2 linked regions of the Thiocapsa rosea genome follow. The protein of the gene in region 1 interacts with the protein of each later gene in a pairwise test. Links are inferred from orthologs where the notes say so. Each region holds a gene or a part of one and is shown in the gene's direction. Other genes may lie near its edges. The genes, in order: BDD21_RS20905 and rlmB.

Region 1 (11,075 bases):
TCGCAGTGAGCGAGATCGACAGTCGAGCGGATCTGTAATCGCTTAAACCGCGCCCGGTGCGGTATGCGTTGTTTGCTGGAATGGCTTGGCCGCGCCAGCTCCGACGACTGTCGGAGCTGGCACGGTTTAACGTCTTAAAAAAATTAAATTCTAAACCGCGTCACTCCAAAGGTCGGAAAGATCCTTGAGCCCGATACAACATGAACACGACGCATATCGCTCTGGACGCGGTTTAGGATGAAAGAGGACGAGCTGCTCGGGATCGACCGGGCTCACGCCTGGCATCCCTACACCTCTACGATCGATCGCGATCCGGTCTATGCCGTGCGCTCGGCGTCGGGCTGTCGGTTCCGGCTTATGGACGGCCGCGAGCTGATCGACGGCATGTCGTCCTGGTGGTGCGCGATCCACGGCTACAACCATCCGGTCATCAATCAGGCGGCGCGAGATCAGCTCGACGCCATGTCGCACATCATGTTCGGCGGGCTGACCCACGAGCCGGCAGTGCGCCTGATCGAGACCCTGGTGAAGCTGACCCCGGAGCCGCTGCAGCAGGTCTTTCTCTGCGACTCCGGCTCGGTTTCGGTCGAGGTTGCCATCAAGATGGCCATCCAGTACCAGCAGGCCGCCGGACGACCCGAGCGGCACCGCCTCATGACGATCCGCTCGGGCTATCACGGGGACACCCAAGGGGCCATGTCGGTCTGTGATCCGGTGACCGGGATGCACCATCTCTTCAGCCGCGTGCTGCCCGAGCAGGTCTTTGCGCCGGCGCCCGCGTGCCGATTCGGCGAGCCTTGTCGGCCGGAGCACATCGCCGAGTTTACTGCCTTGATCGAGCGGCATCACGCGGAGCTGGCCGCGGTCATCCTCGAGCCGATCGTGCAGGGGGCGGGGGGAATGCGCTTTTACAGCGCCGAGTATTTGGCGGAGGCTCGCCGGCTCTGCGACCGCTTCGAGGTGCTCCTGATCGCCGACGAAATCGCCACCGGCTTCGGGCGCACCGGCGCGCTCTTCGCTTGCGAGCATGCCGGCATTGCGCCCGACATCATGACGCTCGGCAAGGCCCTGACAGGCGGCTATCTGACCCTGGCGGCGACGCTCGCGACCGATCGAGTCGCCCGTACCATCTCCTCGGGCGAGCCCGGCGTCTTCATGCACGGCCCGACCTTCATGGGCAATCCGCTTGCCTGCGCAATCGCCAATGCCAGCATCGATCTTTTGCTGGCCTCCGACTGGCGAGCCAACATCGCTCGGATCGAGCGCGGTCTGGCCGCCGGACTGGCGGGCTGCCGAGACGTTCCGGGCGTGGCCGAGGTGCGCGTGCTCGGCGCGATCGGTGTGGTCGAGATGTGCGCGCCTGTCTCCATGCGCGAGATCCAGCGCCGTTTTGTCGCGCGCGGGGTCTGGGTGCGCCCGTTCGGCCGACTGGTGTATCTCATGCCGCCCTACATCATCGGCGACGAGGAGCTTGCGACACTCTGCGCTTCGGTCGTCTCAGTCCTCGGCGACATGGCGGTGGAGTCATCCGGATAGTGCCGCACCGCAGAGGTGTCGAGACTGTTCGTTGTCGTTGTCGTCATCGACCATGGAAACGACAACGACAACGACAACGACAACGACAACGAACGAGGAGTGTTGCTTCGGCCTGCGTTGCCGCGCGAACGACCCCACATGGAGGACAAAGGGATCAAACCGCCCCCCGATTCGACATGCCTCAGGAGCTGTGCCATGCAAGACCGCCCCATCATCAAGACCGCTATCCCGAAACGCCGCTATCAGGTCGGCAATCACTCGGCATCGCTGCTCGGCGAGATCGAGAGCGGGGATAGCCGTACCTATCGGTACATCCTCGCGTTCGTGCAAACCGGACAGCGCGAGCCCGTCTTCTATGTCTGTGTCGAGCCAAGCCCTCCAGCCGAGCGTGCCGACGGGGCCTACCGGCTCGGTATCGTCGGCGAGGTTATGTCCGAGGTGGTGGATACGGACGATCGCTGGGGCGATCTGGATGCCTTTGCCGAGCAGGCACTGAAGCTGGGCCAGCAGGCGCTCGGGCTGCAGCAGGCCTCCGTTGTCCGACAGATGTGATTCGGGCGCCGTCGTCATTCAGGCACACGGCGTGGGTCACACGCCAGTATACGTCGGCAAACGCGTCCATCCGTAGCCGGAGACTCACAGCGTTTCCACCTCGAAGCCGACCAAGGCGCGACGCTCGCGACTGAATTCGATCCCGATCTGGTGGATCGGCTGACCCAGGGCGCGGTATTTGTCGGCATAACCGCGGTCCTTGATCTGTTGGAGCGCTCGCCCTTCCGGTGCCAGCTCGACGACCTTGAATTCAAACAGCCAGATGCAGGCATTGAACTTCAAAGTCAGGTCGATACGGCCTTGGTTGCTCGTCTCCTCCGGGGTCAGATCCAAGCCCAGCGCGGCCAGATGGCTGTAGAAGACGCTCGCATAGTAACCCTCGAAACGGGCGATCGGATTGCCGGTGTGCCAGGGATAGGGGATGGCCGCGAAGAGGCTTTCGAGATGCGCGCGCAATGCCGTGAAGTCACCGGCGACGAGCACGTCGTAGAGCCGGCTCACGGCCCGATCGGCCTGCATGGGGTCGCCTATCAGCCCTTTCAGGAGCGCATCGTTCAGCGCGATTTCGACCTCCAGATTGGGATAGCCCAGGGCATATTCGAGCCGCGCGCCGAGGCGCCGGGAGCCGGTGAAGGTCAGATAGCCGCTTTGCCAGAGCAATGCCTCCGAGGGCATGTTGTGCACGTCGAAGGTCGAGATCAATGCCTCGGAGGCATGCAGTCCGGCCAGATCTGGCGTAAAGAAACCGCGTGCGGTGAGCAGATCCACCAGAAAGGTCGGCGTCCCCGTCTCGAACCACCAGGTGCGGAACTCGCGTGCATCGAACAACAAGAGGAGATCGAAGGGGTTGTAGACTGCCTCGCCGGTCCAGTTGTAGCCGTTGTACCAGAGCCGGATCTGCTCGCGCTCCAGGCCCGCAAGCTCGGGGGCGAAGACGCTGTCGACATCGGCCTCGGTATAACCGCAGAGCGCCGAGTAACGGACATCGACCGTGATGTCCTTCAGACTGTTGAGTCCCGAAAAGATGCTGACCTTGCTGAACTTGCTCACGCCGACAAGAAACGCAAAACGGATGTGGGCGTCGTTGTCCTTGATGACCGAATAGAGATTCCGCAGTCCGTCGCGGAGCTCCCGCGCGGTCTTCGCGTCGCTCAGGTTGTCGAGGATCGGCTTGTCGTATTCATCCACCAGCACCACTGCCCGTTGGCCGGTGGCGGCATGGGCCAGCGCGAGCAACTCGGCAAAACAACCCACGATGTCCGTCGTGTCCCGACAGACGAGACCGAGCGCGCGTTGATTACGGGACAAGAGATCCAGGATGCGCCGATCGAGCTCGGCGCGATCGCGTACCACACCCCCGCCGAAGCTGATCCGAATGACCGGATAAGGGGTCGTCCAGTCCCAATGCGGATGGATCGCGAGCCCTCGAAACAGGGGCTCGTTGCACGCGAAAAGCTCCGCGAGGGTATCGATCAGCAGCGACTTGCCGAAACGACGCGGGCGCGACAGGAAATACTGGCTGCCCTCGTCGACCAACTGGCGGATAAAGCCGGTTTTGTCGACATAGTAAAAATCATCCTCCCGAATCTTGGCGAAGGTCTGGATCCCGATCGGCAGTTTACGGCGGTGCATGGCGGACCTTGACGGCGCGAACGTGACTGGATTTTTCGCCGAACTCTACTCGTCGCCTAAGGTGATTTCCAAGCATTGGCATCCCGTCTGCGCATGCCCGGAAGGCATCGAGTCCATTAAGCCGCAGGTCTCGAGCAAACCGTCCCGGAAATCTTCGTTGTCGTTGTCGTCCGGAATCCGATTGCGACAACGACAACGAGTAGAGCCTTCGACCACTTTTCTTGGTTCCGGCTCTGCCGGTAGAGCCGTTCCCGGAAATCAACTCAATCGGTTTCGGACTCAAGGGCGAGGATAAAGTCCCATTGCTCGGGCGTGACCGGCATGACGGAGAGCCGATTGCCGTTGCGCACGAGAGGGAAGCCGGCGAGGGCGCCGTCGGCATGCGCCTTGAGCTCGGCGAGCGAGAGGGTCCGTTTCAGGTGGCGCACGTAGCGCACCTCCACCAGATACCACCGGGGTTTCTCCGGGTCGCTCTTGGGATCGAAATACTTCGCCTCGGGATCGAAGGCGGTGCTGTCGGGATAGGCGTCGCTGGCGACCTCGGCGATCCCGACCACGCCCGGCACTGTGCAGTTGGAGTGATAAAAAAGGATCTGGTCGCCCGGGCGCATCGCATCGCGCAGCATGTTGCGGGCCTGGTAGTTGCGTACCCCGTCCCAGGGCTCGGTCCGGTCGGGGCGCGCGGCCAGGTCGTCGAGACCGAAGGCGTCAGGCTCGGATTTCATCAGCCAGTAGTTCATCCTGTCGTGTCCTGATTCGGCATCGCGTGACGGGGCTTAAACCGCGCCCGGCGTGGTATGCGTCGCTTGTCGCTTTGGACGCGGTTCAATACTCTAAAACGCGCCAGCTCCAACACATGACGCATACCGCACCGGGCGCGGTTTAGGTGCGTGCCTGCTCCGCTTCGGCCAGCAGATGTTTGAAATTGGCGAGCCTCTGCGGGGCGATGAGACCCTCTGCGACGGCGCCGCGGATGGCGCACTCGGGCTCTTGATCATGTCGGCAGTCTGCGAACCGGCAGTGTCCGATATAGGGACGCAGCTCGCGAAACCCTTGCTGTAAGGCGTCGCGGTCGAGCGGACCCGTGCGGAAGCTGCGCACGCCCGGGGAGTCGATCAAGGCGCCGTCCTCGGCCAATCGATAGCAGGTCGCCGCCGAGGTGGTATGGCGCCCGAGGCCGGTGGCCTTGGAGAGTCGGCCGATCTGGATCTCGCGATCCGGCAGCAGCACCTTAACCAAGGATGATTTTCCGACGCCGGATTGGCCCACCAGGATGCTCGTTTGCCCGCCGAGATGACGGATCAGGTCGACCAGGGTCTCCGGCTCACGCAGACTGGTCCAGAGGAGTGAATAACCGATGGCCCCGTAATAGGCGAAACGTTCCTGAAACGCTGCACGATCGTCGGGGTCGAGCAGATCCATCTTGTTGGCCACGATGATGGCCTCCACCCCCATGGTCTCGGCCGCCACCAGATACTGATCGATCAAATAATCGCTCGGCTCGGGCCGCGGCGCGATCAGGATCACCAGGCGCGTCAGGTTGGCCGCCAACGGCTTGTCGCGACCGCCGAAGTCGGGGCGGCTCAGCAGCGTTTGCCGCGGCAGGATGGCCGTGACGACACCCTGATTGTCCGCGGTGCGTTGCCAGACCACGCGATCCCCGCAGACCGGATGCCCGATATTCTGACGCGACAGACAATGGGTGATGTCGCCCTCGGCGTCCTCGACCGCCAGATTGGCCCCGTGGCGGACGACGACTCGCCCCTCCACGGGCAACGGCTCGCCTTCGATCTCCGACAAGGCGTTGTCGACGCGCGAGGCGAGGCGCTGGCGGCGGCGGTCCTGGATGGTTTGGATCCGCTCGATCTGGCGTCCGGACAGCCGCCGTTTCGTCACCGGCTCAGCGCTCGAAACTGTAGAAGTGATGGTTTAGATAGCTGGCGACGTCTTTGATGTCTTCATCGAACCACCGCAGCCCGAGCGCGGTCTCGCAGCGTTGGACCTGCCGCTCGAGTCCGTCGAACGAGGTGACCATGCGTCCGTCGCGCGTGTAGATCTCGCTGCCGTGGCAGCTCAGGCAGTTGGTTTCGTAGAGTTCCTCGGCCTTCTCGCTGGGTTGCGCCTGTGCCGTGACCGAACCGAGGCCGAGAAGCACGGCTGTGCCCGCGCCGAGGAGAATGGACTGGATCTTCATGGATGAGCCTCCGAAGGATTGTTGGAATGAGCAAGGTCGCCAGCAGGCGAAAACGCCGCTACCCTAGCCGATCATGGTGTCGACCGCCGGGTTAGACCAGGCTGTCGGCTCACCCGATTGCGTATTGCAGGAGAGCAGGCATTTGACCAAGAACGAGAATCATCTGATCTGGCTCGATCTCGAGATGACGGGGCTCGACCCCGCGAGCGATCGAATCCTCGAGATCGCGACCATGATCACCGACAGCGATCTTCGCATCCTGGCGGAGGGTCCCGTCGTTGCGATCCATCAGCCCGAAGCCGTTCTTGCGGGCATGGACGAGTGGAATCGCGACCATCACGGCCGATCCGGCCTGCTCGATCGGGTACGCGCAAGCACCCAGAGCGTATCCGATGCCGAATCGACGACCCTGCGCTTTCTCGCGGATTTCGTCCCGCCCGGCGCCTCGCCCTTGTGCGGAAACAGCATCTGTCAGGACCGACGCTTCCTTGCGCTCTGGATGCCGAAGCTCGAGGCCTACTGCCACTATCGCAATCTGGACGTGAGCACCTTGAAGATCCTCGCGCAACGCTGGGCGCCCGACGTGGCGAGCGCCTTCAAGAAAGAGTCGCGACACCTGGCCCTCGACGATATCCGCGAGTCCATCGACGAACTCAAACATTATCGCACGCATCTTTTGCGGGGGCTTTAAACCGCGCCCGGTGCGGTATGCGTCATGTGTTGGAGTGGTTTGGCCGCGCCAGCTCCGAGGACTGTTGGAGTCGGCGCGGTTTAAAGTATTCAAAAATATTGAATTCTAAACCGCGTCTCACCGGGATCGAGGATATCTCCGAAGCCAAACGCACAATGACAACGACGCATGTCGCTCTGGACGCGGGTTAACCGATCCGCCGGAGCGCCCACCCGACATGCTCGCGAATCAAGGCGTCGGGATGGTCCGCACGGGTGCTCAGGGCCTGTTTCACCTCGGCCGATGCGGGCGCGTTGCCGAGCGCGACGGCGATGTTTCGCAGCCAGCGGAGGTGGCCAATGCGGCGAATCGCGGAGCCTTGCGTTCGATCGAGAAAGGTCGACTCGTCCCAGCCGAAGACCTCGACGAGCGAGGCCGTATCCAGACCGTGACGTGCCTGAAAATCCGGTTCGGCGGCGAGCTGCGCGAAGCGATTCCAGGGACAGACCAGTTGGCAGTCGTCACAGCCGTAGATGCGGTTGCCCATCAGGGGGCGCAGCGGCTGCGGGATGCTGCCTGCATGCTCGATCGTCAGGTAGGAGATGCACAGGCGGGCATCCAACCTGTAGGGCGCGATGATCGCGCGGGTCGGACAGACCTCGATGCAGGCCCGACAGCGGCCGCAGTGATCGGCAATCGGGGTATCGATCGGCAGTGCGAGATCCGTGTAGATCTCGCCGAGAAAGAACCAGGAGCCGGCCTGGGGGTGGATGAGGTTGGTGTGCTTGCCGATCCAGCCGAGCCCGGCCTTCGCGGCCAGCGGTTTCTCCAGAACGGGTGCTGAGTCGACGAAGACCCGGTAGCCGAAGGGGCCGATTTCGGCGAGGATATGCTCGGCGAGGCGCTGTAGGCGCCGTCTGAGCAGCTTGTGATAGTCGCGGCCCAGTGCGTAGCGCGAGATGAAGGCGCGCGGCGGATCCTCTAGCGCGGCCTGCATCGCCCGGTGCGACTCGGGCAGATAGTCCATCCGCACCGAGATCACGCGAACCGTGCCGGGCACCAGATCGGCCGGGCGCGAGCGCTTCAGCCCGTGACGGGCCATGTAGTCCATGGTGCCGTGACGGCCCTCGGCGAGCCAGGTCAGCAGACGTGACTCGGCCGACGCGAGGTCGGTGTCGGTGATCCCGACCTGCTGGAAGCCGAGTTCCGAACCCCGGCGCTTGATGCGGGCGACAAGCTCTCCTGTCGGTATCACTCGTGTGGCGTCTCGGTTTGCGGCTTCGGATGTCCGAAGAATAGACCGCATGCGAGGTCGACTTGAACCTGATGTCTCGAGACGTCGCCTCCAAGCAAACCGATCGATCAAGCCTCTCGATCAAACCTGTCGATCAAAACCAGCGAGCACATCGGGATTCATGAACGCCGAGCGCCTCACGACATCATGCGTCATCGACGCGATCCGCCTTCGGAGCCATGTGCCTTGCGGCGCCCGCGATCGACCCCGTGCGAGAGCCTCACATGTCATCCCCGCCGCGGAATAATCCGATGCCCGACCGCGATCGCTTGCCGCATGCGCTCTATCGCGCCGCGCAGGTGCGCAATCTCGACCGCTGCGCCATCGATGATCACGGCATCCCTGGCATCGAGCTGATGAACCGGGCCGGGGAGGTCGCCTATCGGATCCTACGTGAGCGTTGGCCGGATGCGCGCGATCTCACGGTGCTGGTCGGGACCGGAAACAACGGCGGGGACGGCTATGTGATCGCGCGCCTGGCACGGGCCGAGGGTCTCGCCGTGCGTGTGCTGCAGCTTGGGGATCCGCAGCGCGTGTCGGGCGATGCGGCCCTCAGTCGCGACGCCTGGTGCGACGCGGGTGGGACGATCGCGCCTTATCGCGGACTGCCGCGGCGCTCGGATGTCCTGGTCGATGCCCTTCTCGGGACCGGGTTGGAACGCCCCGTCGAGGGGCTTTGGGCCGAGGCGATTCAGGCACTTGACCACCAGCGCTCGCCGGTGCTTGCCGTCGACATCCCGTCGGGCCTGCATGCCGACACCGGGCAGGTCATGGGCGTGGCGGTGCGCGCGGATGTCACGGTCAGCTTCATCGGACTCAAACAAGGTCTCTTCATCGGCGCCGGACCCGAGTGCTGCGGCGAGATCCGTTTCAGCGCGCTGTCGATTCCGGCACGGGTCTATTCCAGCGAGGTGGCCTCGGCGCGGCGCATCGACTGGGATCAGCAGTCGGCGCGATTCGGGCGACGTCCGCGCACGGCACACAAGGGCACCTTCGGGCACCTGTTGGTGATCGGCGGCGCACCCGGGCTGTCCGGTGCCGTGCGTCTCGCCGGCGAGGCCGCACTGCGCGCCGGTGCCGGATTGGTCACGATCGCCACGCATCCGGCGCATGCCGCTTGGCTGAATCTCTCGCGTCCCGAGCTGATGGTGTCGGCGGTCGAGACCTCGGCGGATCTGGCTCCCCTGATCGCGCGGGCCGATGTCGTGGCGATCGGCCCCGGGTTGGGTCGCGAGGTGTGGGGCCGGGATCTCTGGCAGTCGCTCCTTGGCCTCGGCATGCCGATGGTCGTCGATGCCGACGCACTGAACCTCCTCGCCGAGGCACCCCGCTCGGGGCCGGATTGGGTACTGACGCCGCACCCCGGCGAGGCGGCACGCCTGCTCGGGACCAATGTTGCGGCGATCGAGCAGGACCGCCCGGCGGGCGCGCATGCGCTGCAGGGGCGCTACGGCGGTGTCGCCGTCCTGAAGGGCGCCGGGACACTGATCCAGGGTGATCCGGTGCGCCCGCTTGCGGTCTGCAGCGACGGGAACCCCGGAATGGCAACCGCCGGTTCCGGGGACGTGCTGACCGGGATCATCGGCGCCTTGCGTGCTCAGGGGCTCGACGCGGAGGAGGCCGCCTGCGCCGGCGTCTGTCTGCACGCTGCGGCGGGCGATCGGGCCGCGCGTACGGGCGAGCGCGGGCTTATCGCGAGCGATATCATCGACGCCCTTCGCCCGCTGGCCAATCGCGTGCATGCACTGCAGGAGGAATCATGATCGAGCAATGGCTGCCCGATCCCGAAGCACAGCTCGCCTTCGGAGGCCGGCTCGCGGCGCTTTTGCCGCCGCGTCTGATCGTCTATCTCGAGGGCGACCTGGGGACCGGTAAAACGACCCTGACCCGAGGTGTTCTCGCGGGGCTCGGCCATCGCGGTGCCGCGCGCAGTCCGACCTATACCTTGCTCGAACCTTACGAGCTGGCGGACAGACGCATCAATCACCTGGATCTCTATCGCCTCGGGGATCCGCAGGAGCTCGAGTTTCTGGGCTTGCGTGACCTGCTCGCCGAGGACGCCGTCTGGATGGTGGAGTGGCCCGAGCGCGGCGTCGGGATGTTGCCGTCTCCGGATCTGGTGATTGCGATCGACTACCTCCCCAATGGCCGGCGACTGCGTCTCTCGGCCCGAACGGCGTCGGGCGCGTCAGTCCTGGAGGCGCTGGCCGGGCTCGGATCCGTGGATTCAGTGCGTTGCTCATCGCCTGAGAAGTTGGATGTAATCCAATGATGCAACATGGAAAGCCGTCGCTCGGCATGCTATCTTTCAACGCACGATCGATCGGGTCGGGAGCCACCAGAAGGCCGTGCTCGTGAATAGGCTGATCTCGCCGCTGCTTCTCCTCGTGCTTGCGGTTTCGGCGCAGTCCGTCTGCGCGGAGCAGGCATCGGTGGATGGCGCGCGGGTCTGGACCGATCCGGAAAAGACCCGTTTGGTCTTCGAGACCTCCTCGGCGGTCACACACCGGATCTTTCCGCTGGACGAGCCCGATCGCCTCGTCATCGACCTCGACGATGCTGCCATGCAGAGCAATCTGCCGAAGGTCGATCTCGGGGATGCCGTCCTGATCGGCCTACGGGGTGGGGTGCGGGGCGGATCGCACCTGCGTATCGTCCTGGATCTCAAGCAACCGGTGCGAGCGAAGAGCTTCGCGCTGAGCCCGAACGAGCGCTACGGACATCGGCTGGTCATCGATCTGACGCCGAAGGACGGTTCGAGCGTCCGGCGTGTCGCGCTTCCCTCGTTCCCGAATTCGGCCGTTCGCAAAGGGGACACGCGGCGCGGTCGCGGTCCTGCGATCATCGTGGCCATCGACGCCGGTCACGGCGGCGAGGATCCCGGTGCCATCGGCGCGGGAGGAACCCTGGAGAAGGACGTCACCCTTGCGGTCGCGCGCGAGCTCGCCAAGCTCATCAACCGCGAGCCGGGTCTCAAGGCACTGATGATCCGCGACGGCGACTACTATGTCGGGCTCCAGGAACGTATCGCGATTGCGCGCGAGGGTCGCGCCGACCTTTTCGTCTCGATCCATGCCGACGCCTTTACCAACACGAAGGCTAGGGGCTCCTCGGTCTACACCCTGTCTCACGGCGGAGCGAGCAGCGAGGCGGCGAAATGGCTGGCGAATCGCGAGAACAGTGCGGATCAAATCGGC
Region 2 (10,866 bases), 120 kb from region 1 along the record:
GGCTCCATGCCCTGGGTCGGCCAACGCCTCAGCGAGGCCGACGCGATGTTGCGCTTCCTGGCCGATCTGGGCGTTCCGAGCGATGCGATCCTGCTGGAGGGGCGCAGCCGAAACACCCGCGAGAACGCGCTCTATACCGCCGAGATCCTGAGCGCGGAGGGCATCGCGTCCGTCCTGCTGGTGACCTCGGCGTTGCACATGCCGCGTGCCTTGGCGACCTTTCGCGCGGTCGGGATCGATGCCGTGCCGGCGCCGACCGATTTCGAGGTGATGCCCGAGCCGGCGCATCTCATCCGGTGGCTCCCGGACGCGGAAGCCTTGTCCGACAGTACGCGCGCCCTGAAGGAGTATGTTGGATGGTGGGTCTACCGGTGGCGCGGCTGGGCCGAGTCTTGAGTTCGCCGATCATCGAGCGTTGCGCAGCGACCGATCCACCGTCGCTGGATCCGAGGCGAGCGAGGCCGGGACGAGTGTGCTCGGCCGGCATATTCGAGTGATCAGGTCCATTCATTGGAGACAACGATGAAAAGGCATATTTTGATTGTGATGAGCCTGGCGGTCGCGGTGCTCGCCACCCCCGCGCAGGCGTTGGACGAAGGTGTCGAAAGCCTGCGCGAGACCGGCAAGGCGTTCGCGTCGGTCGGGCGTGCGGTGTCCCCGTCCGTGGTCTTTATTCGCGTCGAAGGCCAGCGTGCGACGACCGCACAAGCCCCCCTCTCGACACCCTTCGGCGAGGAGCTGCCCTTCGGCGACGAGTTCTTCAGACGCTTCTTCGGCGATCGCTTTCCGGGCCTCCCGCGTGGCCAAGCGCCCCAGGCACCGCGCAGCGAGCCGCGCACTATGGGGCAAGGCTCGGGCTTCGTGTTTGCCGCGCAGACGGGTCTGCTCGCCGACAAGACCTACATCATGACCAACAACCACGTCGTCGAGGGCGCCGAGCGGATCCGCGTCACCTTTCAGGACGGACGTGAGTTCGATGCCGAGGTGACCGGCCGCGACCCTCAGTCCGACGTGGCCGTCATCGAGATCGCGACCGGCGGCCTGCCGGCCCTCGCCATGGCCGACTCGGCGAAGCTCGAGGTCGGCGAGTGGGTGGTCGCGATCGGCAATCCCTTCGGGCTGAGTCATACCCTGACGGTCGGCGTGGTCAGTGCCACCGGGCGCACCAGTCTGGGCATCAACGACTACGAGGACTTTATCCAGACCGACGCCGCCATCAATCCGGGGAACTCGGGCGGACCGCTCGTCAATCTCGACGGTGCCGTCGTGGGCATGAACACCGCCATCTTCAGTCGCAGCGGCGGCTACATGGGCGTGGGCTTCGCCATCCCGATCAACCTCGCCAACGCCATCGCCAATCAGTTGATCGAGCAAGGCGAGGTGACGCGCGGCTTCCTCGGGATCGTGATCCAGCCGCTGACCGCGGATCTGGCCGAATCCTTCGGGATGCAGCAGGGCGAGGGGATTCTGATCGCTCAGGTCACGGAAGACAGTCCCGCCGGGAAGGCCGGCCTGCGCCAGGGTGACGTCATCGTTGCCTATCGCGGGGAGCCCGTGACCGATGTCGGCAACTTCCGTAACCGGGTCGCACTGACCCCGCCGGGGAGCAGCCAGGAGCTCACCATCGTGCGCGAGGGGCAGCGCCAAACCCTCGGCGTCACCATCGGGACGCTGAACGCCGAGGCGCTGGCATCCTCCGCGCCGACCCAAACCAGCGCGGAGCTGGGGCTCACCCTCCAGACCCTGACGCCGCAGCTTGCCGAGCAGTTCGGCGGTCAGCCCGGCGAGGGTGTTCTGGTCACCGAGGTCAAACCAGGATCGATCGCCGCCGCGGCCGGCATCGAGCCGGGCACGCTGATCCTGCAGGTCAATCGCGAGTGGGTGAAGAGCGTCGCGGACTTTCAGCAAGCCGTGAAGGCCGGTCGCGAGACCGGGCGCGTCCTGTTGCTGGTCCGTAAGGACGATATGCAGCGATTCGTGGTTCTGAGCTGGTAGCCGCGTACGGCGGGGAGGGACTCCCCGCCCGGCGTTCCGGTTCCATCAGCTTGTTCATCGAGCCGGTAGGGTGGACGAGCGAGAGCGAAGTCCACCGAGACTTGCACCGGAGCCGGTGGTCTGCGCTGCGCCCGCTCGGCGGTTCGGCCCGGCGGGCCGCATGGTGGCGGGTCGAGTCCGTTGTGCTTCCACCATTGGACCTCATCCCCGTTCTGCCTTAGATTGCGGTTTTGCCCGGCGGAACCCAGATGGTCGATCCCGAGGTCTTCAAACAGCGCGCCGCCGAGCTGATCGGCGTCGGGCATTTTTGTTTTTCACGCGGCTGGTTGCCGGCGACCTCCGGCAACCTCTCCGCGCGTCTGGATGCAAGCCGCATCGCCATCACCGTATCGGGGCGTCACAAGGGCGAACTCGACGCGAGCGGGATCATGGCGATGGATGTCGAGGGCCGCATCCTGACCGCCGGCTGCCGCCCGTCCGCGGAGACCGAGCTGCATCTGATGTTGTATCGCCGTGATCCGGCGATCGGTGCCGTGCTGCACACCCATTCGGTCAACGCGACCGTGCTGTCTCGGTTGGCGGATGATGCCTTGACCCTGTCCGACTACGAGGTCTTGAAGGCGTTGCCGGGCATCGAGACGCACGAGACTCGCCTTGCGCTGCCTGTTTTCGCCAACGACCAGGACATCGGGCGTCTCGCGCTCGAGGTGGAGCGGGCGCTGGAGCGCACGCCGAATCTGCCCGGTTACTTGATTGCCGGTCACGGCCTCTATACCTGGGGCAGCAACGTCGCCGACGCGCGTCGGCGGATCGAGGCGTTCGAGTTTCTGCTCGAATGCGAAACCCTCACGAGGAGCATGACCCGATGAGCGAGCTGCGCGTTCACGCCGAAGACCAACCTGTACCCGAGGCGGTCTTCACCGATTTTGCCGACATCCGGCGCGAACTCGGCGCCCTCGGGGTCAATTTCGAGCGTTGGCAGGCGGACCGCGTCCTGGCGGCGGATGCAACGCCGGAGGACGTCATCGCCGCCTATCGCAGCGACATCGACCGTCTGATGACCGACTACGGCTTCGGCGCGGTCGACGTGCTGCGCATGACGCCGGACCATCCCGACCGTGAGGCCCTTCGCGCGAAGTTCCTCAACGAGCACACCCACACCGAGTTCGAGGTGCGCTTCTTCGTCGAGGGCAGCGGTCTGTTCTATCTGCACACCAACGGCCGGGTCTACGCCGTGATCTGCGAGCAGGGCGATCTCATCAGCGTCCCCGACGGCACGACCCACTGGTTCGACATGGGTCCGCGTCCGCACTTCACCGCGATCCGCCTCTTCACCAACCCCGAGGGCTGGGTCGCCAACTTCACCGGCAGCGACATCGCGTCGCGCTTTCCCCGCTTCGAGTAATCAGTCCCCATGGTCAAGGCGATCCTCACCGACATCGAGGGCACCACCTCGAGCCTCTCGTTCGTCAAGGACGTGCTCTTTCCTTACGCCGCGGAGCATCTGCCCGACTTCGTGAGGGCGCATCGCGAGGATCCGCAAGTGGCGGCGCTGCTCGAGGATGCGCATGCCGTCGCGGGCGGAGCGATGGACGAGGACGCGTTGATCGCCGCGATGCTCGACTGGATCGCGACCGACCGCAAGATCACGCCGCTCAAGGCGTTGCAGGGTCTCATCTGGGAGGAGGGTTACGCACGCGGCGACTTCCTGGGCCACATCTACGCGGATGCGGCCCGCCGCCTGCGCGATTGGCACGGCGCCGGTCTGAGGCTCTATGTCTATTCCTCCGGCTCGGTGCATGCCCAGAAGCTGCTGTTCGGACACACCGAGTACGGCGACCTCACGCCGCTCTTCTCCGGCTTCTTCGATACCCGCATCGGCGGAAAACGCGAGCGTGAATCCTACTGCGCCATCGCCTCCGAGATCGGTCTGCCGCCCGGAGAGATGCTCTTCCTCTCGGACATCCGAGAAGAGCTTGATGCCGCGCACGATGCCGGGATGGCGACGATCGCCTTGCGCCGCGAAGGCGTCACCGGCCCTTTCGGCGAGCACCCGGTCGTCGATGATTTCGATGGGATTCGGCCGAACGAGGATTGATCGGCGGCCTCAACTCCCGACTCAACCGCGTCCAGAGCGACATGCGCCATTTTCATTTTGTGTTGGGCTTAAGTATTTTTCCGACCTTCACGGAGACGCGGTTGAGAATTCTACATTTTTTAATCTCTTAAACCGCGCCGACTCCAACGGTCGTCAAGTCTGCCGGGGCCGATCCCATCCAAAAACATCACATACCGCGCTGGGCGCGGTTAAGGCGTCTCGCATCTGCATAAAGGCGATCAGATACTCGAACATGATGCGCCACATCAGCTCCATGAAGAGAAACGCGGCGACGAACAGCAGGATTCCGAGCACGCGCCAACGCAGTCGCACCGTCGCGGTCAGAAGACCCATCCCGGCGCGATAAGCATCGCCTACCGGCTCAAAGCGGCGCATCAGGTACAGCGCCATGAGCCAGGCCGCGACGGGCATGACGACGGCGCCCAGATAGTAGAACACCAGCAGCGCATGGCGGCTGATCATGGTTTCGAAGGTGAGGAAGTCGGTCATCCGAAAGCACCAATGTGTCTCGCCGCCGCGTCCGGGGAATGCGGAAGGCGGAGCGCCGGCTTTGCGGCGATCGATTCAGATGCGGGTGCTGGCTCGGTCTCCCGTCATTCGGGGTGAGCCTGGTTCGAACTTCGGAATGTAATGGTGCCGAGGAGAGGACTCGAACCTCCACGAGCTTTCGCCCACATGGACCTGAACCATGCGCGTCTACCAGTTCCGCCACCTCGGCATGAGGATCCGGGGATGTCTTGAAGAAGGCCATCCCCGTGGCAAGGCGCGAATATTAGTGAGACAACCGAAGGGTGTCAAGGCTACACTAACCTTTTACGAATCAGAACGAGCCCAAGTGACAAGACGCCGAAATTCGACAGCCGCCAAAGAAGCGGACCCCCATCGCCAGCGCGAGGCGAAAAAGTACGCCAACCCCATCCCCAGTCGCGAATTCATCCTCGAAACACTCACCAACCTCGGCGCACCGGCCGGTGCCGACGAGGTCGCCCGCGAGCTCAAACTCACCGACGAGCAGGATCTGATCGCCCTGGAGCGCCGACTCGGTGCCATGGTGCGCGACGGTCAACTGGTGCGGAATCGCAACCAGGCGTTCTGTTTGGTCAACCGGCGCGATCTGATCGCCGGTCGTGTCATCGGACACGCGGACGGTTTCGGTTTCGTGCGCCCGGATGAGGGTGGCGACGACCTCTACCTCTATCCCAAGGAGATGCGCGCGCTGTTTCACGGCGATCGCGTTGTCGTGCGTGTCGCGGGGCGCGATCGACGGGGTCGTCTCGAGGGTGCGGTCGTCGAGATCCTGGAGCGTAAGACCCGCACCGTGGTCGGGCGGCTCTACAAAGAGAGTGGTGTCGGCTTCGTCGCGCCGGACAACAAGCGCCTGACCCATGACATCATCATCCCGAGCGACCGGATCTCGGGGGCGGAGCAGGGTCAGATCGTCGTCGCCGAGATCACGGATCAGCCGACCCAGCGCACCCAGCCGATCGGCCGGATCCTGGAGGTCCTCGGCGACCACATGGCGCCTGGGATGGAGACGGACATCGCGATCCGCGCCCATGATCTGCCGATCGAGTGGCCGGAGGCCGTCGAGACCGAGATCGCCGGGCTCGGCAGCGAGGTCCCGGAGGCGGCGAAGGAGGGCCGGACCGATCTGCGCAAGATTCCCTTGGTCACGATCGACGGGGCCGATGCACGCGACTTCGACGACGCCGTCTATTGCGAGCGCAAGCCCAAGGGCTGGAAGCTGCTGGTCAGCATCGCCGACGTCTCGAGCTATGTGGTGCCTGGTACGGCATTGGACACCGAGGGCTATTCGCGCGGCAACTCGGTTTACTTCCCGGACCGGGTCGTCCCGATGCTGCCGGAGGTGCTCTCCAACGGACTCTGCTCGCTCAACCCGCAGGTCGATCGGCTCTGCATGACCGCCGAGCTTTACATCAACGCGGAAGGCAAGGTCACGCGGACCCGCTTCTTCGAGGGCGTCATGCGCTCGCATGCGCGGCTGACCTACGATCAGGTCGCCGCCATGATCATCGACGGCGATGCCGATCTGTGCGAGAAGCACGCGGACCTGCTGCCGCACCTGCACGAGCTCTACGCCCTTTACCAGACACTGCACCAGGCGCGTGCCGAGCGCGGTGCCATCGACTTCGACACCGTCGAGACCAAGTTCGTCTTCAACGAGCAGGGTCGCATCGCCGCCGTGGTGCCCCTGGTGCGCAACGAGGCGCACAAGATCATCGAAGAATGCATGCTGGCCGCGAACGTGGCTGCGGCGCGTCTCTTCGAGCGCAAGAAGATGCCCGCACTCTTCCGCATCCATGACCTGCCGAACGCCGAGAAGTTGAGTGATCTGCGCGAGTTCCTGGGGCAGCTGGCGCTCAAGCTCCCGGGCGGCGAGAAACCGACCGCCAAGGACTATGCCACGCTGCTCGAGATGGTCAAGGAACGCCCGGATCGTGGATTGATCCAGACCGTCTTGCTGCGCTCCATGCAGCAGGCGATGTACAGCTCCGACAACGTCGGCCACTTCGGCTTGGCCTACGATGCTTACACCCATTTTACCTCGCCCATCCGTCGCTATCCGGATCTGGTCGTCCATCGGATCATCAAGCACATCCTGCGCGGCGGGACCGCTGCCGACCTGGACTACTCCAAGATGGAACTCCAGCAGATCGGCGAATACTGCTCGGGCACCGAGCGGCGCGCCGACGAGGCGACCCGCGACGCCGACGACTGGCTCAAGTGCGAGTTCATGCAGGGCAAGCTCGGCGAGAAATTCGACGGCATCATCACCAGTGTCAACTCCTTCGGTATCTTCGTCGAACTCGACGAGGTTCACGTCGATGGCCTGGTGCACATCACCGCGCTCGACAACGACTTCTACCATTTCGACCCCATCGGTCATCGTCTGCACGGCGAGCGCACCGGCACTGTCTACCGTCTCGGCGATCCGCTGCGGGTGCAGGTTGCGGCCGTGAATCTCGACGATCGCAAGATCGACTTCGTGCTGGCCGAGCCGAGCGGGAAGGGTGGCAAAGCCGGACAAGGCGGGAAGGGCGGACAAGGCGGACCGAGTCCGCGCAAGTCCAAGCCAAAGCCGAAGGCCACGCCGACCGCTCAGGCGTCGGATCAGGCCACGACTCCGGCGCAGACTCCGGCGCCGGCCCAAGCCCAGGCGGACAAGCCTGCCGAGGGCGCCAAGAAGCCCCGCTCGCGCAACCGACGCAAGCGCAAACCGGCCGGTACGGCGCCGACCTCCTGACCGTGAAGGCATCGAGACGCCCTGTCGCGAGCCGTGACGAGGTGCGGCACCCCACGGCGGGGCTGCACCCGGTCGGCGGAATTCACAGCGCGCGCGCCGCGATCAAGTTCGGGAGCGAAGGGGTCGGTGAGCTTTGGCTCGACCGCAGCCGGCGCGACCGACGCTTATCGGAGCTGGCCGATCTTGCGAGCCAGGCGGGCGTGAAGGTCCGCCAGGTCGAGCGCGACGAGCTCGAGCGTGCCGCCGAAGGCACCAATCACCAGGGCGCATTGGCTTGGGTGCGGGTCCCCGCGGCACGCTCCGAGCAGGATCTCGATGGGCTCTTGGAGCGGATCGAAGGCCCGCCCTTCCTGCTCCTACTCGACGAGGTGCAGGATCCGCACAATCTCGGGGCCTGTTTGCGGACCGCGGAGGGTGCCGGCGTCCATGCCGTGATTGCCCCCAAGGACAACGCGGTGGGCCTAACCCCGGTCGTCTGCAAGGTCGCCAGCGGCGCCGCCGAGACCTTGCCCTATGTCCAGGTCACCAACCTGGCCCGGACCATGGGCTACCTCAAGGAGCGAGGAATCTGGCTCACCGGAACGAGCGGCGATGCCGACACCGAGCTCTATGCCGCCGATCTCACCGGGCCGCTCGGCCTGGTCATGGGCAGCGAGGGTACCGGCCTGCGCCGCCTCACGCGCGAGCATTGCGACCGCCTGGTCCGTCTGCCCATGTGCGGGACGGTCGAGAGTCTCAACGTCTCGGTCGCCGCGGGTGTTTGTCTTTACGAGGCGCTGCGTCAGCGTCGGTGAGCGTCCTAACCTGAGGCCGCGTCGTTTCGGCCTCATACTCGGTAGCCCGAATCGCCTGGTTCAAAAAACGCCAATTGAATCAGGGATGACCATCTTCGTGACTCCCCTTTATCATATCAGTCGCTATTCGTGCGTCTCCTACGCCAGCGACGCCGCGTTTCCGCTTCGCCGCAGTGGCGACGGAGAATGAGGCATCATGTTCGGTCAGCCCTTCTGGATTTAATATCTGCGATAATCTCCTTGACCGTTGTCCCTTCGAACAGGCTCTCGCGCTCAGCGGTATAGTTCCCGCTCCCGATGCGAAACTGGTTCAGGAAACGAATGCTGTCGACGACTCCGATTTCTCTGATCAGAGCATCTTTGGCGCGCTGATTGACCTCGGAGATGGTATGAATAGGTGCCGTCAATTAAAGCCTCCATGACGATCCGAACTCCAGACCGCGTCGCCTTGATCTGGCTCTCGGCGATTTCGCTGTTCGCCGTGTCCGCGTACTCCGGGCTGATTCGCTACGAGAAGCGTTCAAGGATAGTTTGTAGGTCCGCCGGTGGCTGTAGCTTACGGAGGATTTTCTTGCGCCGTTCGCCCTCGTCCATTTGGCCGAGTATTCGGTTCATCGCAGGATTGACGACCTTTTTCCAGTAGTGCTTCCCGTGAACCCAATGCGAATACTGGTCGTCGGTGCTTGCAGCTTCCGCGGCGCCACATTGGCTCTGAAACTGGGCGAAGATTCGTGCGGGATCGAGCAGCGCGTCCCACTTGCCCAAGACGCGCTGAATCTCTGCATCGTTCTGGGCAGTCACCAGACTCTCCTCCGAGGCCAGCGCCTCTTTGAATCCCAATGCGCGCAGGCCAGACCAAAGGGGTGTGACAACCTTCCAGAGTGCAGCGTGGCGCCGATAGTCGGGCAGGTGCGTTTCCATTTCGGCGCAGAAGGCCCTCTCGCCGCCGGCGACCGCCGCTTGACGCGTGGGCGGGATCGCTTGCCAGAGCTCGGATGGGTGGATCAGGAAGTTTTCCAAGCAGAAACGAGGTAGCACCAACAGGTTTGGCTGTTCAGCAACGCGGGCGTCGATGGCAGCCTGATCCCATTCGTCGCGGTCCACGAGTCCAATCCATTCGGGCTCCAGCATGAGAAGCTCCAGGAGTTGACGCTTATTGCCGACCGCGGCAATCGCCCACCGCTGCTCCCATCCGGGCGCGAAACGCTCCAGCAGGATACGAAACGCCTCCTTGTCGTCCGCCCCCTCGACCAGAAACGCCTGCTTGGGCTGACTCCCGATCAACTCCTGCCGGATACGGTCTCGCCTGGACCGAATCGTCACGGAGCCGCCTCCAGCAAGATCCGTTTTCCAAGTGCGTCGTAACGGCTCCAGACCTCGGGCACATGCGAAGTGATGATGAGCTGGCCGCCTCGGTCGGCGACCATCCTCTCCAAACGGGCGAGAAAACCCGAGACCAATGAGGGGTGCAGATAGAGATCCGGCTCGTCGATCAGCACGACGCCACCCGTCTCCATCCATCGGTTCACGAGGTAGAGCTGGATCAAGACCTGATGTTCGCCCGCACTAAGGTCGTCGAGGCTGTGCGTCGTGCCGGTTCCGTTCTTGAGCTTTACCCGTAGCCGATTCTCTCCGAGTTTTACCTCGGTCAGGATCTCTTTGCCGCTCAGAAAGGCGTTCATGTCGCGGATCAAGTCATGAAAGCGGTGCAGCGCCGCCGACTTCATGGCGAGCAGCGAGGCTTCCAGCTGGCCCTCCCATTGCTCCGAGACACGATAGCTGGTTAGCCAGCGCTGCTGCGGATCCTCCTGCCGGATCTCACCCACACCGCGCCGCGGGGGAACCCATCGGCGCTCCTCAGCATCCAGAAAGATCATGTTGGGGGAATCGCTCTTGTCCGCGGACACCAGCATCGTCTGCCGTGACTCGGTCCACCGATCGAGCCAGCTCGCGTCCTTGGGCCAGAGCATCTTGCGTGCCGGGGCGCCGGGTCTGCCGGTTCGAGCCACCCACTCACCCACGAATGAACATTCGGGATACTGCTGTTCCAGCGCTTCGACAAACTCCTGTCGACCGAACAAGAGCGCCATCGAGGGTCCGTCGAAGGGCAGATCCTCCAGGAACAGGGCCACACCGCCCCAGCCCTGGAGCCACTCCCGTTCCGCGCTGCTTTTGGGTAGGGGCTTGCGGTGTTGCAGCCAATGGCCAAAGGCGCCCCAGAGCATGGCCACAGCCCGCAGCGCCGACGACTTGCCGCAGCCGTTCGGTCCGCTGAAGAGGATGTTGGTGGCAATCTCGCCGGACCAGTCATCTTTGAAATCGAAGACCCGGGAGCCGAGAGGGCCGGCCTCGAAGACATGGATCGCGCGGATTTTCATCAGCTCTTCCTGGGTTGGACCTTATCCAGCTCGCCCCAGACGCGCGAGCGAGGGTTCTCTCGATTCTGATCTTGACGCATTTAGTGAGTTACCGGCTAGACGTCGGATCCAGGCAATAGATTCGCGATGGTAGCGTGGGTTGCCGTCGCGGCAATCAATTCATTAACGTCGCGAACTATGCGCTCACTCAAATCAATAACACAGTTGTCGCGAGTCGCTTGGCGCGGCGACGCAGCTATCTCAGCTAAATCGGTAGCTTTGGTAAAGATAAGGTGCGATTCAATGATCTCATCCTGTATTGCCGGTTCTGGAATT

What was found.
Region 2: the proteins of BDD21_RS20905 (region 1) and rlmB interact in binary tests that used the Escherichia coli proteins (3 or more experiments, as listed by UniProt). The link is inferred for Thiocapsa rosea from one-to-one orthologs.

The regions. Positions count from the first base shown.
Region 1 is NZ_RBXL01000001.1:4,705,842-4,716,916, reverse strand. The notes cover bases 7,440-10,385. They hold BDD21_RS20905 (NAD(P)H-hydrate dehydratase), read left to right. Parts: upstream 7,440-8,129; coding sequence 8,130-9,641; downstream 9,642-10,385. Other genes in these bases: BDD21_RS20895 (N-acetylmuramoyl-L-alanine amidase), read left to right, coding at 10,233-10,385; tsaE (tRNA (adenosine(37)-N6)-threonylcarbamoyltransferase complex ATPase subunit type 1 TsaE), read left to right, coding at 9,638-10,150; queG (tRNA epoxyqueuosine(34) reductase QueG), read right to left, coding at 7,440-7,839. In the rest of the region: BDD21_RS20950 (GTPase/DUF3482 domain-containing protein), read left to right, coding at 1-38; bioA (adenosylmethionine--8-amino-7-oxononanoate transaminase), read left to right, coding at 238-1,536; BDD21_RS20940 (hypothetical protein), read left to right, coding at 1,732-2,088; BDD21_RS20935 (ATP-binding protein), read right to left, coding at 2,173-3,720; BDD21_RS20930 (EVE domain-containing protein), read right to left, coding at 3,984-4,460; rsgA (ribosome small subunit-dependent GTPase A), read right to left, coding at 4,603-5,616; BDD21_RS20920 (c-type cytochrome), read right to left, coding at 5,621-5,914; orn (oligoribonuclease), read left to right, coding at 6,057-6,605; more of queG, read right to left, coding at 6,793-7,439; more of BDD21_RS20895, read left to right, coding at 10,386-11,075. UniProt on the Escherichia coli protein: Bifunctional enzyme that catalyzes the epimerization of the S- and R-forms of NAD(P)HX and the dehydration of the S-form of NAD(P)HX at the expense of ADP, which is converted to AMP.
Region 2 is NZ_RBXL01000001.1:4,829,521-4,840,386, reverse strand. The notes cover bases 6,541-9,277. They hold rlmB (23S rRNA (guanosine(2251)-2'-O)-methyltransferase RlmB), read left to right. Parts: upstream 6,541-7,381; coding sequence 7,382-8,173; downstream 8,174-9,277. Other genes in these bases: BDD21_RS21470 (DUF4435 domain-containing protein), read right to left, coding at 8,681-9,277; BDD21_RS21475 (hypothetical protein), read right to left, coding at 8,368-8,580; rnr (ribonuclease R), read left to right, coding at 6,541-7,379. Outside these bases: BDD21_RS21520 (YdcF family protein), read left to right, coding at 1-396; BDD21_RS21515 (DegQ family serine endoprotease), read left to right, coding at 523-1,995; BDD21_RS21510 (methylthioribulose 1-phosphate dehydratase), read left to right, coding at 2,244-2,864; BDD21_RS21505 (1,2-dihydroxy-3-keto-5-methylthiopentene dioxygenase), read left to right, coding at 2,861-3,400; mtnC (acireductone synthase), read left to right, coding at 3,410-4,093; BDD21_RS21495 (DUF4282 domain-containing protein), read right to left, coding at 4,247-4,603; more of rnr, read left to right, coding at 4,950-6,540; more of BDD21_RS21470, read right to left, coding at 9,278-9,496; BDD21_RS21465 (AAA family ATPase), read right to left, coding at 9,493-10,551; BDD21_RS21460 (N-6 DNA methylase), read right to left, coding at 10,647-10,866. UniProt on the Escherichia coli protein: Specifically methylates the ribose of guanosine 2251 in 23S rRNA.